2 regions of the Kitasatospora sp. NPDC057500 genome follow, and region 1 is predicted to be linked to the other one. Evidence: riboswitches for the same ligand, from Rfam matches in the RefSeq annotation. Region 1 holds a riboswitch; the other holds the start of a gene.

Region 1 (6,790 bases):
ATCGGTCCGGCCACCGAGCAGGTGCTGCGCCGGGCGGGGCTGAACACGGTGGCCGAGCTCGCCGAGGCCGGTGAGGCGGAGCTGGTGCAGCTGCTGGGCAAGGCGCACGGGGCCGGGGTGCACCAGATGTCCATAGGTCTGGACGACCGGCCGGTGGTGGCGGACCAGGACGCGAAGTCGGTCTCGGTGGAGGACACCTTCGAGGTGGACCTGGCCGACCGCGACCGGGTGCTGCGCGAGGTGGAGACCCTGGCGCTGCGCTGTGTGCGGCGGCTGCGCGGCGCCGGGCGCTCGGGGCGGACGGTGGTGCTGAAGGTCCGGCGCTTCGACTTCTCGACGCTGACCCGCTCCGAGACGCTGCGCGGCCCGACGGACGACGAGACGGTGATCGTCGAGACGGCCCGGCGGCTGGCCTCGCAGGTGGACATCACGGGCGGGGTGCGGCTGCTGGGCGTCGGGGTGGCGCAGTTGGCCGACTACACCCAGGAGGACCTGTTCGCCCAGGCGGTCCGGGAGGAGGCGGAGGCCGCGGCGGCGGCCGCGGGCGCCGGGGCGGAGGAGGAGCCGGAGGCGGTCGAGGAGGAGGCCGCGGTGGCGCGGCGCTGGCTGCCCGGGCAGGACGTGCGGCACACGGAGTACGGGCCGGGGTGGGTGCAGGGCAGCGGGGTGGGGCGGGTGACGGTGCGTTTCGAGACGCCGTGGAGCGGGCCGGGGCGGGTGCGGACCTTCGCGGTCGAGGATCCGGCACTGGAGCCGGCCCGGCCGCTGCCGCTGCGCGAGGACTGGCCGGCGGAGGCGGAGCGGGAGGACGGCCACTGAGCCGAAGCGGCCCCACCCGGCACAGGGCCGGGTGGGGCCGTTCGCGGATCCGGGCCGCGGACGGTCGCGATGCCCTCGGCGACCGTCCGGGTCCGGTCCCCGCGCCCTGTCCCTGGGCGCGGGTCGGACGCCTCGTCAGGCGTCGGTCTTCACCGGCTCGTGGCCGGGGGTCGGGGCCGCCGTCCGGTTGCCGACGGTCACGCTGGTGACCGGCTTGACGGTGCGGATGAGGAACGGGACGGCGCCGGCCACGACGCAGACCACGGCGGCGGTCCAGAACGCGTGCCGGTAGGCGTCCAGGGTGGGCAGCGAGACCGGGATCGGCAGCTTCATGGTGTCGCCGGTGAGGATCGCGGCCATGACGGCGGTGCCGATCGCGCCGCCGACGGTGCGCAGCACGGCGTTCATGCCGTTGGCGATGCCGCTCTGCTCGACCGGGACGGCGCCGTTGATGTAGGCCGGCATCGCCGAGAAGGCGAGGCCGATGCCGAGGCCGAAGATCGCCGAGGAGAGGTAGATGTCGCCCTCGTGGCTGTGCCGCAGGGCCAGGTAGGCCATCGCGACGGCGCCGAGGACGCCGCCGAGGACCAGCGGCAGGCGGGGGCCGCGGCGGGCGATCAGCAGGGCGCCGAGCGGGGCGGCGACCATCGAGCCGAGGGCGGAGGGCAGCAGCATCACGCCGGCGTGCAGCACGGTGGCGGTGAAGCCGTAGTGGGCGAGCTTCTCCGGGGTCTGGGCGAAGTTGCTGATGACCATGAACGAGCCGTACATGCCGAAGCCGATCAGCAGGCCGGCCAGGTTGGTGAAGGCGACGGCCGGGCGGGACATCATCTTCATGTCGACCAGCGGGTGTGCGACCTTGACCTCGATGAAGCCCCAGATCAGGGCGACCACGGCGGCGACGGCGAACAGGCCCAGGGTCCTGGTGGAGGTCCAGCCCCAGGTGTTGCCCTGGCTGACCGCGACCAGCAGGGCGGAGAGCCAGCCGGCGAGGGTGAGCGCGCCGAGCGGGTCGGCGCCGCCGTCCTTGTCGGTGACCGGGTCGGTGGGCACCCGCAGGGCGACCAGGGCGACCGCGATCAGGCCGAAGACCAGGCCCATCCAGAAGATGGACTTGTAGCTCCAGTGCTCCAGCAGCAGGCCGGTGGCGACCAGGCCGAGGCCGCTGCCGACGCCCATCGAGGCGCTGATGGCGGCGACGCCGCCGGTGACCTTCTGCTTGGGCAGTTCGTCGCGGACGATGCTGATGGCGAGCGGCAGCACGCCACCGCCGGCGCCCTGGAGCACGCGGGCGACGACCAGCCAGGTGAAGGAGTGGGTGGAGACCGCGAGTGCGGAGCCCGCGACCAGGCCGGCGAGCGAGATCAGCAGCATCGGCTTGCGGCCGCGCAGGTCGCCGAAGCGGCCCAGCAGGGGGGTCAGCACGGCGGCCGACAGCAGGTTGGCCGTCATCAGCCAGGTGATGCTGGAGCCGGAGACGTCCAGTTCCTTGGCGAGCGAGGGCAGGATCGGGACGACCGCGGTCTGCACCACGCTGAACGACAGCATCGCCAGGATGAGGGCCGGCAGGACCCGGGCGCTGCTCTGCTTCTCGGCCGCGGTGGTGGGCTGTGGTGCCTCACTCACGGTTGCTTCCTCCCGTACATAGTGAATGAACTGAAGTAACCATGCCGGGAGATACTTCAGAGTGTCAAATATTCATTGGTTAAGCTTTGGCAAAGTGGAAGGACCCCGGCCTGGGCGGCCGGGGTCCTGTGGGAACCGGGGGAAGGCGGGGTCAGACGAGTGGTCTGGCCGGCACCTGACGGGCCGGGTTCTGCGCGGCGGTGGGCGGTGACGACGGGGCTGCGGGGGTGGCCGCGACGTCGTCGTGGATCTCGACCTGCTCGCGCCGCAGCTCCTCGCGGACCACCTCCTCGGTGGTGTACCGCTCGATCACCAGGCGGACCCGTTCGACCGGTGCCAGGTACTTGCGGACCACCGGGCGCTCCTCGCGCAGGGTGACCTCCTCCACCGCCTCGGCGATCTCCTTCTCGTCGAGCGCGGCCCGCTCGGCCTCGCCGACCGGGATCCGTTCGACCCGGACCCGCTCGCGGACCACCGGGACCCGGCGCTCCACGTGCTCGCTGGTCACGTACTTGCGCAGCTTGGCGGTGCCGATCACCTGCCATTCGGTGGTGATGTCCAGGCGTTCCTCGCGGCAGGTGATCTCCACCCGGCCGGTGGGGGAGGCGGCGGCCGGGCCGCTCTCCGGGCGCGAAGTCCGCGACTGGGGCTGCGACTGCGGATGCGACTGGGGCTGCGACTGCGGATGCGACTGGGGCTGCGGATGCGGCTCGACGGCCGGGTGCGGTGCGGCCGACGGGGGAGCCGGGGCGGGGGCGGGCGACGGTGCGGCTGCGGCGGGGGCCGGGTTGACGGGCGCGGGGGTGACGGGGGCCGCGGGGGTGACGGGCGCGGGGGCGGCGAGGGGCCGGATGTGCGTCTCCGGGGCGGGGTCGGCCGGCTTGTCGAGGTCGCCCGCCCGGTGGAAGGTGAGCTGCTTGGCCGGACGGGAGGCGTTGGTCCCGTGGCCCGCGCCGGTCCCGTTGGTGGCGCCGGGCGTCCCGTTCGGAGCGGGAGTCCCGTTCTGGGCGGGCGCGCCCGCCGTGCCGGTGCCGGCGCCGGCCGTGGTGCCGAAGTCGAGGTCGGCAGCCTCTGCCTCCGGGACGCCGCCCGGTGCCGTCGGCCGCCCCTCGCTCGGGGTGTCGAGGCCGTAGTAGCGGTAGAGCTGGAGCTCCTGGGCGGGCGACAGGTGCTGGCCCACGCCGAAGTCCGGTGAGTCCTTCACCAGGGACTTGTCGTACGGCACCCGCAGCTCGTCGCCGGAGAACTCGCTCGTGGTCAGGGGGACGAAGGCGTCCCGGCCGAAGATGCCGGTCCGGACGGCGGCCCACTCGGGCCGGCCGGTGGCGTCGTCCAGGTACACCTCGTCGATGGTGCCGATCTTGTCCCCGTTGCGGTCGACCGCCTTGTGGCCGATCAGGTCCCGTGGGTCGATGTCGGTCTGCACTCTCTTCTCCTCCAGTGCGGTGAGCTCGCGGAACGCCCGCAGGACAGCGCCACTTCACACCAAAAGCCATGAACCGGACGCCCGCGACCGGGGCGCGGCCGGACGGGCGCGGGGCTGCGCCGACCGGGTCACCGGCCCCGTCAGCAACGAAGTCGTCGAACGGCCTGACGCAGCCGTGATCGCGGTGCCTCCCGCTGGTACCCTGGGCGCGACCGCCGAGCCCGCTCGGGAGAGTCCCCGACAGCGGAAACCGCTGGTCGGGGCGCCGAAGGAGCAACTCCTCCCCGGAATCTCTCAGGCATCCGTACCGTGCGGGATAGGTCACTCTGGAAAGCAGGGCAGGATCGCGGGCGAGGGAGCCGGCGGACCCCACCCTCACCGACGGTGCAAGCCGGCGGGGCGTCCCACGGCGCCCCGTGCGGGCGAAGCTCTCAGGTCCCGATGACAGAGGGGGAGGCCTGTCGGGTTCGTCCGACCGGTCGCTCCGCTGTTGCCGCAGCGGTGAGGCGGCCGGCGTGCGCACCCCCGCCGGTCCGTGACCAGGAGGCCTCGACCACCATGAACGCCCAGCCGAACTCGGGACGCCCCACCACCCCCGCGACCCTCACCGAGCTCGAACAGGCCAGCCCCTTCGAGAACCGCCACATCGGCCCCGACGCCGCCGCGCAGGAGAAGATGCTGGCCCAGGTCGGCTACGGCTCGCTGGACGAGCTGGCCACCGCCGCCGTCCCCGAGGCGATCCGCTCGATCACCGCGCTGGACCTGCCCGCCGGCCGCAGCGAGGCCGAGGTCCTCGCCGAGCTGCGCGAGCTGGCCGGCCGCAACTCCGTGCTCACGTCGATGATCGGCCTGGGCTACTACGGCACCTTCACCCCGCCGGTGATCCTGCGCAACGTCATGGAGAACCCGGCCTGGTACACCGCGTACACCCCGTACCAGCCGGAGATCTCGCAGGGCCGCCTGGAGGCGTTGCTCAACTTCCAGACCCTGGTCTCCGACCTGACCGGCCTGCCCACCTCCGGCTCCTCGCTGCTGGACGAGGGCACCGCGGCCGCCGAGGCGATGGCGCTGGCCCGCCGCGTCACCAAGGTCAAGGGCGGCGTCTTCCTGGTCGACGCCGAGACCCTGCCGCAGACCGTCGCGGTGATCAACACCCGCGCCGTGCCCACCGGCGTCGAGGTCGTCGTCGCCGACCTGTCCGAGGGCATCCCGGCCGAGATCGCCGAGCGCGGCGTCTTCGGCGTGCTGCTCCAGTACCCCGGCGCCACCGGCGTGGTCCGCGACCTCGCCCCGGTGATCGAGCAGGCCCACGGCCTGGGCGCGATCGTCGCCGTCGCCGCCGACCTGCTCGCGCTGACCCTGCTGAAGTCCCCGGGCGAGCTCGGCGCCGACATCGCCTGCGGCACCTCCCAGCGCTTCGGCGTGCCGATGGGCTTCGGCGGCCCGCACGCCGGCTACCTCGCGGTGCGCGCCGAGTACGCCCGCTCGCTGCCGGGCCGCCTGGTCGGCGTCTCCGTCGACGCCGACGGCAACCGCGCCTACCGCCTGGCCCTGCAGACCCGCGAGCAGCACATCCGCCGCGAGAAGGCCACCAGCAACATCTGCACCGCCCAGGTGCTGCTCGCCGTGATGGCCTCGATGTACGCCGTCTACCACGGCCCGGACGGCCTGGCCGACATCGCCCGCCGCACCCACCGCTACGCCGCCGCCCTCGCCGAGGGCCTGCGGGCCGGCGGCGTCGAGCTGCTGCACGGCGAGTTCTTCGACACCGTCACCGCGGTCGTCCCGGGCCGCGCCGCCGAGATCGCCGCCGCCGCCCGCGCCAACGGCATCAACGTCTTCCAGGACGGCGCGGACCGGATCTCGGTCTCCACCGACGAGACCACCACCCGCGAGCACCTGGCGGGCGTCTGGGCCGCGTTCGGCGTCGAGGGCGCCGAGGTCGCGGAGGGCGCCGACGCGCTGCCCGCCGCGCTGCTGCGCGAGGACGAGTACCTGACCCACCCGGTCTTCCACAGCCACCGCTCGGAGACCGCCATGCTGCGCTACCTGCGCCGCCTGTCGGACCGGGACTACGCGCTGGACCGCGGCATGATCCCGCTGGGCTCCTGCACCATGAAGCTCAACGCGACCACCGAGATGGAGTCGGTGACCTGGCCGGAGTTCGGCCAGCTGCACCCCTTCGCACCGGTCGACCAGGCCGAGGGCTTCCTCACCCTGATCCGCGGGCTGGAGCGCCAGCTGGTCGAGGTGACCGGCTACGACGCGGTCTCCATCCAGCCGAACGCCGGTTCCCAGGGCGAGCTGGCCGGCCTGCTGGCCGTCCGCGCCTACCACCACGCCAACGGCGACACCCAGCGCGACGTCTGCCTCATCCCGTCCTCCGCGCACGGCACCAACGCCGCCTCCGCCGTGATGGCCGGCATGCGGGTGGTCGTGGTCAAGACCCTGGTCGACGGCGACGTCGACGTCGAGGACCTCAAGGCCAAGATCGAGCAGCACCGCGACAGCCTCTCGGTGCTGATGGTCACCTACCCGTCCACCCACGGCGTGTACGAGACCCAGATCACCGAGATCTGCGGTCTGGTGCACGAGGCCGGCGGCCAGGTGTACGTCGACGGCGCCAACCTCAACGCGCTGGTGGGCCTGGCCAAGCCGGGCAAGTTCGGCGCGGACGTCTCGCACCTGAACCTGCACAAGACCTTCTGCATCCCGCACGGCGGCGGCGGCCCGGGCGTCGGCCCGGTCGCGGTGCGCGCGCACCTCGCGCCGTACCTGCCGAACCACCCGCTCCAGGAGGAGGCCGGCCCGGCCACCGGCGTCGGCCCGATCTCGGCCGCCCCGTGGGGCTCGGCGGGCATCCTGCCGATCTCCTGGTCGTACGTCCGGCTGATGGGCGGCGAGGGCCTCAAGCGCGCC
Region 2 (6,790 bases), on a different contig from region 1:
GGGTAGGCGGACCAGCCGGCGATGATCAGCTGCGGGCGGTGCTCCTTGGCGAGGCGCTCGACCTCCGCCATGTCGACCTGGCCGCTCTTGTCGTCCACGTGGTAGGGGGCGACGTTGTAGAGCTTGCCGGAGAAGTTGATCTTCATGCCGTGGGTCAGGTGACCGCCGTGGGCCAGGTTCAGGCCCAGGATGGTGTCGCCCGGCTTGATCAGCGCGAACATCGCGGCGGCGTTGGCCTGCGCGCCGGAGTGCGGCTGGACGTTGGCGTGCTCGGCGCCGAACAGGGCCTTGATCCGGTCGATGGCGATCTGCTCGACCACGTCGACGTGCTCGCACCCGCCGTAGTAGCGGCGGCCGGGGTAGCCCTCGGCGTACTTGTTGGTCAGGACCGAGCCCTGGGCCTCCATGACCGCCACCGGGGCGAAGTTCTCGGAGGCGATCATCTCCAGGGTGGTCTGCTGGCGGTGCAGCTCGGCGTCGACCGCGGCGGCGATCTCCGGGTCGAGGGCGTGCAGGGACTGGTTCAGAACCGTCATGGTGGAGTCTTCCCGGGAGGAGAGGGGGAGGAGCCGCGGCGGCGGGGCGGCCGCGCTGCGGCGGCCGCCCCGGCGGTGGCTCAGGCCGAGGGGTTGGTGAGCGCGGTGTACTCGTCGGCGCTCAGGAGCGGGCCGGTCGACTCGACGCGGACCTTGAACAGCCAGCCACCCTCGAACGGCTCGCCGTTGACCAGGCTGTTGTCGTTCTTGACGTCCTCGTTGACCTCGGTGACCTCACCGGTCACCGGCGAGAACAGGTCGCTGACCGACTTGGTCGACTCCAGCTCGCCGCAGGTCTCGCCGGCGGTCACGGTGGTGCCGACCTCGGGGAGCTCCACGTAGACGATGTCACCGAGGGCGTCGGCGGCGTGCTGGGTGATGCCGATCGTGGACACACCGTCGGCGTCGGCGGCGGTCAGCCACTCGTGCTCCTCGGTGTACTGCAGGTGCTGGGGGTTGCTCATGGCGTCATTCTCCAGGATGGGAAGCGGGTACGACGAAGCGGCCCGGCGCGCGGACGTTCCTCGCGGGGAAATCAGGTGGGGGAGGGTCAGCGGGCGCGCTTGTAGAACGGCAGCGCCACGACCTGGACCGGCTCGTGCTTGCCGCGCACGTCCACCGCGACGGTGGAGCCGGGGGTGGCGTGGGCCGCGTCCACGTAGGCCATCGCGATCGGCTTCTCCAGGGTGGGGGAGGGCGCGCCGGAGGTGATCCGGCCGATCGCCTCGCCGTCGGCGGAGACCACGGTGTACTCGGCGCGCGGCACCCGCTTGCCCTCGGAAACCAGGCCGACCAGCACCCGCGGCGGGTTGGCCTCGGCCTCGGCGGCGGCCCGCTCCAGGGCCTTGCGGCCGACGAAGGCGCCCTCGTTGGTGGTCTTGTCGAAGCGCACGACCCGGCCCAGGCCCGCGTCGAACGGGGTCAGGTCGGTGGACAGCTCGTGGCCGTACAGCGGCATGCCGGCCTCCAGGCGCAGCGTGTCGCGGCAGGACAGGCCGCAGGGGACCAGGCCGCGGTCGGCGCCGGCCTCGGTCAGCGCCTGCCAGATCTGCTCGGCGTCGCCCGGGTTGCAGAAGATCTCGAAGCCGTCCTCGCCGGTGTAGCCGGTGCGGGCGAGCAGCACGTCGCGGCCGGCCACCTGGGCCGGGAGGATCGCGTAGTACTTCAGGCCGGGCAGGTCGGCCCCGGTGGTGCCGGCCAGGATCGCGGTGGACTCCGGGCCCTGGACGGCGATCAGCGCGTAGGCGTCGCGGTCGTCGGAGACCACCGCGTTGTAGCCCTTGGCCCGGGCGATCAGCTCGTCCAGCACCAGCTGGGCGTTGGAGGCGTTGGCGACGACCAGGAAGGCGTCCTCGCGCAGGCGGTAGACGATCAGGTCGTCCAGGATGCCGCCGTCCTCGGCGCAGATCATGGTGTAGCGGGCGCGCAGCTCGCCGAGCGCGGAGACGAAGCCGACCAGGGCGTGGTCCAGCATCTCGCCGGCCTGCGGGCCGGTGATGGTGATCTCGCCCATGTGGGAGAGGTCGAACAGACCCGCCTTGGTGCGGACGGCGAGGTGCTCCTCGCGCTCGCTGCCGTAGCGCAGCGGCATGTCCCAGCCGGCGAAGTCGGTCATGGTGGCGCCGAGGGCGCGGTGCAGCGCGTCGAGCGCGGTGAGGCGGAGGGACGACATGGCCAGGAACTCCTCGGTCGGGGCACTCAGGGGTGCGCGCGCCGGGACCGGCCCTGCTTCGGGGGCGGCGGACCCTGCACGCGGGCATGCGGCGGCGTGGGTCTCCCCATCTGTCGTCGAACCTGAGAGCTTCACCGTCCACTGCCCTGCAAGGGACAGCATGGCGGCTTGCACCGTGGGTGGGCGGACGGCAGGGCCGTGCGCCGCTTTCCAGATGTGCCTAACCCGTGCGGTAGGGGTGCCTGAGAGATTCCGGGGAGGACTTGCTCCTTCGGCGCCGGCTGTGCCGCCTGACGGGGGCACTCCGGACTCTCCCGCGCGGGTTCGAGCGGCCGGTATGGAGTTGGAGGGGCCTGGGTGGATGCCACCGCAGACGCGCACATCATGGCACGTCCGCACGGATGAGGGGAGGGGGACTCCCTCACGTCCGGCCTGGCAGCCCGGCGCGGGGGGCCGAAACGCTAGGCTGCGGGCATCGGAGAGCAGAGGACGGTACGGCGGCGGATGGGGTACCCGGTGGAGCAGCAGGGGTGGGGCGGGCCGGAGTCGGCGCCGCCGGGCGGCGCGTGGCCGGCCAACGAGCTGGAGCAGGTGCTCACCGCCGCGCTCGGCGACCCGGGTGCCACCCCCCGGGTGATCGAGGTGCTGGCGCGCAGCCAGGTGTGGATCCCGCTGCCGTCGGGCGGCGACCCGCAGGGGGGATCGCTGGACCTGCCGATGATCGAACTGGCCGGCGACCCCTATGTCCCGGTGTTCTCCTCCCAGGAGGTGTTCCTCCAGCAGGCGCCGGGGATGGCCTTCGCGGTCGCCCCGGTGTGGGAGTTCGCCCGCGGCCTGCCGCTGGGCGTGGGCATCGCGGTCAACCCCGAGGCGGCGGTGGGCATCCCGGTGCCGCCGGAGGGCGTGGCGGAGCTGCGCCGCGGACCGCGCGAGGACCGCTGGGACGGCGACCCGGACGCGCCGCAGGGCGGCCGGGTGGCGCTGCGCGAGCCGGTGCCGGGGGAGGACCCGGAGGCGTTCCTGGCCGCCTGCCGCGGCGAACTCGCGGCGCTGCCGGGGGTACTGACCGCGCGGCGCGCGCTGGCGAGCGTCGAGGGCGAGCCGACCGTGATGTTCGTGGGCGTCCAGCTGGATCCGCTGGCCCCGGCCGACCCGGTTGCGGTGAACGGGGCATTGGGGCGGGCGCTGGGAACCGCGCCGCTGCCCGGCGGCGTCCACCTCGTACTGCTCGACCTCGCGGACGATCCGGTGGTCGACTGGTTGGTGAACCGGGTCGCGCCGTTCTACGTGCGGGGCTGATCCGGCCTCCCGCCGTCCCTCCGGCATCCGCCGGACGGGGTGCGGGCGGGGTGGCGGTGCGAACCCTGGCACGTCGGCGTGGCGGCGGTCGGCGGCCGCCCCATAGGGTTCGTGCTGACGGCCGCCGGGCCGCCGGTGACGGACGAGGAACGAAGAAGCGCAGCGAGGTGGGCGCATGAGTGCGGGATCGGTAGCTGGCGGTGCACCGGGGCCCTGGGGCCAGGCGCCCACCGGACGCCCGGATCCGGGCGCGCTGGAGCGCGCGCTGCGCGAGGTGGCGCCGGAGCGGTACGAGGCCTACGAGACGATGCTGCACGCGCTCGCCGAGGGCCGGGTCTGGATGCTGCTCTGGCACGGCACGCCGGGCAGTGCGGACGCCCAGTACGGGAACATGGAGATCAGCGGTCACGGGTACGCGCCGGCCGTCACCTCGCCCGAGCAGTTGGCGGCGTCCGGCTGGGCGCGGGCGCACGAGGTGATCTCCGGGCGGGAGATCGCGGCCTCGCTGTACCGGACCCGGTGGGGGCTCTGGCTGAACCCGCACGCCCCGGGCGGCGGGGTGGGCGTGCCGTGGGCGGACCTGCGGCGGGTCGCCGCCGGGCTGGACCGGCTGCCGGCCGGGCCGCTGAAGCTGAGCGAGCCCCAGGTGCCGGCGCAGCAGTTCTTCGCGCTGCTGGAGCGGCAGGCGGTCGAGGTGCGCGCGGTGAAGGCGCTGCGCCGGGCCTGGGTGCGTCCGTCGGTGGGCGAACCGTACCTGGCCATCGGCCTCGACCTGTACGAGAGTTCGCCGCCCACGGTGGAGGCCGTGCGGGCGCTGATGCAGCGGGCGATCGCGGTCGCGCCGGAGGGGCTCGCGGTCTCGACGGTGGCGATGGCGGACGAGTACGACCCGGTGGCGCTGTGGATGCGGGCCAACGCACGCCCGTTCTACGACCGGGAGGCCTCCGGGCACGGACGGCCGCAGACGGGTCCGTACCCGCCGGTGCCCCCGCCGCCGTACGCCTCGCAGCAGGGGCCGGCCCAGGGCCAGGGCTTCGGCTACGGCACGCATCCGCCGTCCCAGGGCTGGCCGGGGCAGCAGCCGCCGCAGCAGCCGTGGCCCGGCTACCCCGGTCGCTGACCGGGCGGACGCGCCGAACATTCTTCCACCGGAACCGGCTTGACAACATGTCAGGCCGGTTTCGGTGTTTTTCCGGACGATCTCGCCGAAGTGGCAGGCGGCCATCTTGACATGGCTGTTACAGCTATGTGAAGAGGGATATGCCGAAGATCGTGGAGGTGCATGCGTACAGATCACAGTTGGGCATCTGTCGGTTGTCAGGGCTGGCGCAAGCCAGTTCGGATGGCAGAGAGTTCTGCAACAGCCGCCGCGCGTGGTTGGCGCCCCACAAAGGCGAACGCGCTGACGGACCGCATGATCCACGCGAAGCCCATCCCGCGTGGCAGCAGTACTGAGCACGTCGTACCGCTGGGAAACAGTCCCGCACCTGCACCTCACGCACGTCCGCACCCAAGCACGTCCGCACCAGCCGAGCCGCCGATCCCGGCGTCCGGCACCCGTGGGCCGGCCACCGTCGGCGAGGGGACCGAACTGACCATGACCGCACCCATCAAGACCGCCGGGAAGGCGCCGGGGGCAGACGCCGCCGCGAGCCCGGCGAAGAAGATCGAGGGCCGCTCGCTCGGCCAGATCGCCTGGACCCGCTTCAAGCGGGACAAGGCCGCCGTCATCGGCGGTGTCGTGGTGATCCTGCTGATCCTGCTCGCCGTGCTGGCCAAGCCGATCGAGTCGGTCTTCGGCCTGGACCCCGACGCCCTCCACCAGGACCTGCTGGACGCCGACCTCGGCGGCCTGCCGAGGGGCGACTGGGGCGGCATGAGCTGGGACCACCCGCTCGGCATCGACCCGCTGCAGGGCCGCGACCTGCTCACCCGCGTCATCGAGGGCTCCTGGGTCTCCCTGCTGGTCGCCTTCGGCGCGACCGTGATCTCCAACGCCATCGGCGTGGTGCTCGGCATCATGGCCGGCTACTACGGCGGCTGGGTGGACACCCTGATCAGCCGGGTGATGGACGTCTTCCTCGCCTTCCCGCTGCTGCTCTTCGCCATCGCGATCTCCACCTCGCTGCAGGGCGGCGCGTTCGGCCTGCACGGCCTCCCGCTGCACATCATGGTGCTGATCTTCGTGATCGGCTTCTTCAACTGGCCCTACATCGGCCGGATCGTGCGCGGGCAGACCATCTCGCTGCGCGAGCGCGAGTTCGTCTACGCGGCCCGCAGCCTCGGCGCCCGGGGGCCGTTCATCCTGTTCAAGGAACTGCTGCCCAACCTGGTCGGTCCGATCCTGGTCTACGCGACCCTGCTGATCCCGACCAACATCCTCTTCGAGGCCGGGCTGAGCTTCCTCGGCGTCGGTATCCAGCCTCCGCAGGCCTCCTGGGGCGGGATGCTCCAGGACGCGATCCGGTACTACCAGGTGGACCCCCAGTACATGGTGGTCCCCGGTCTGGCGATCTTCATCACCGTGCTCGCCTTCAACCTGCTCGGCGACGGGCTGCGTGACGCCCTCGATCCCAAGAGCAACTGACCAAGCGTCAGGATCCCTCGTTCGGCCACCACTTCCTCAAGGGGTTGATCTCACCCATGCGTAGGTCCCGTACCGTCGCGCTGACCGCCGCTGCCGCGGCCGCGGTCCTGGTCGTCACCGGATGCTCGTCGGGCTCCAAGAGCGACGACACCAAGTCCACCGCCTCCGGCACCGAGGCCGCCGGCGGCTCCGGGGCCAACGCGGCCACCAAGGGCATCGTCAACGCCTCGGACAAGAAGGGCGGCACGGTCACCTTCGAGATGAAGGGCACCCCGGACTCGCTCGACCCGGGCAACACGTACTACGCCTACATCTACAACTTCGCGCGCCTGTACGGCCGTCCGCTCACCACCTTCGCGCCGGGCGCCGGCCCGGCCGGGGCCAAGATCGTCCCGGACCTCGCCGAGTCGCTCGGCCAGGTCAGCCCGGACGGCCTGACCTGGACGTACAAGCTGCGCAAGGGCCTGAAGTTCGACGACGGCACCCCGATCACCTCGAAGGACGTCAAGTACGCCGTCGTGCGCTCCAACTTCGCGCCGGAGGTCAACTCCAACGGCCCGACGTACTTCAAGGAGCTGCTGGTCGACAACGAGACGCCGTACGCGGGTCCGTACAAGGACAAGACCGGCGACCTGAAGTCGATCGAGACGCCCGACGACACCACGATCGTCTTCCACCTGAAGCACGCCTTCGCCG

The links. Region 1 has a riboswitch for glycine ahead of gcvP (aminomethyl-transferring glycine dehydrogenase). Riboswitches for the same ligand answer to the same signal wherever they lie in the genome.
Region 2: it holds a riboswitch for glycine, as region 1 does, so the genes downstream of both, gcvT (glycine cleavage system aminomethyltransferase GcvT) here and gcvP (aminomethyl-transferring glycine dehydrogenase) in region 1, are expected to answer to the same signal.

Annotation. Positions count from the first base shown of each region.
Region 1 is NZ_JBHVER010000088.1:22,108-28,897, reverse strand. It holds gene ACFU74_RS20000 (DNA polymerase IV) at 1-819, shown strand, start outside; gene ACFU74_RS19995 (MFS transporter) at 955-2,445, opposite strand; partial or broken gene ACFU74_RS19990 (DUF2382 domain-containing protein) at 2,597-3,016, opposite strand; partial or broken gene ACFU74_RS19985 (PRC-barrel domain-containing protein) at 3,482-3,871, opposite strand; glycine riboswitch at 4,088-4,191, shown strand; gene gcvP (aminomethyl-transferring glycine dehydrogenase) at 4,430-6,790, shown strand, end outside.
Region 2 is NZ_JBHVER010000044.1:36,454-43,243, forward strand. It holds gene glyA (serine hydroxymethyltransferase) at 1-536, opposite strand, end outside; gene gcvH (glycine cleavage system protein GcvH) at 617-1,000, opposite strand; gene gcvT (glycine cleavage system aminomethyltransferase GcvT) at 1,087-2,208, opposite strand; glycine riboswitch at 2,429-2,535, opposite strand; gene ACFU74_RS12820 (enhanced serine sensitivity protein SseB) at 2,713-3,507, shown strand; gene ACFU74_RS12825 (enhanced serine sensitivity protein SseB C-terminal domain-containing protein) at 3,683-4,627, shown strand; gene ACFU74_RS12830 (ABC transporter permease) at 5,105-6,094, shown strand; gene ACFU74_RS12835 (ABC transporter substrate-binding protein) at 6,151-6,790, shown strand, end outside.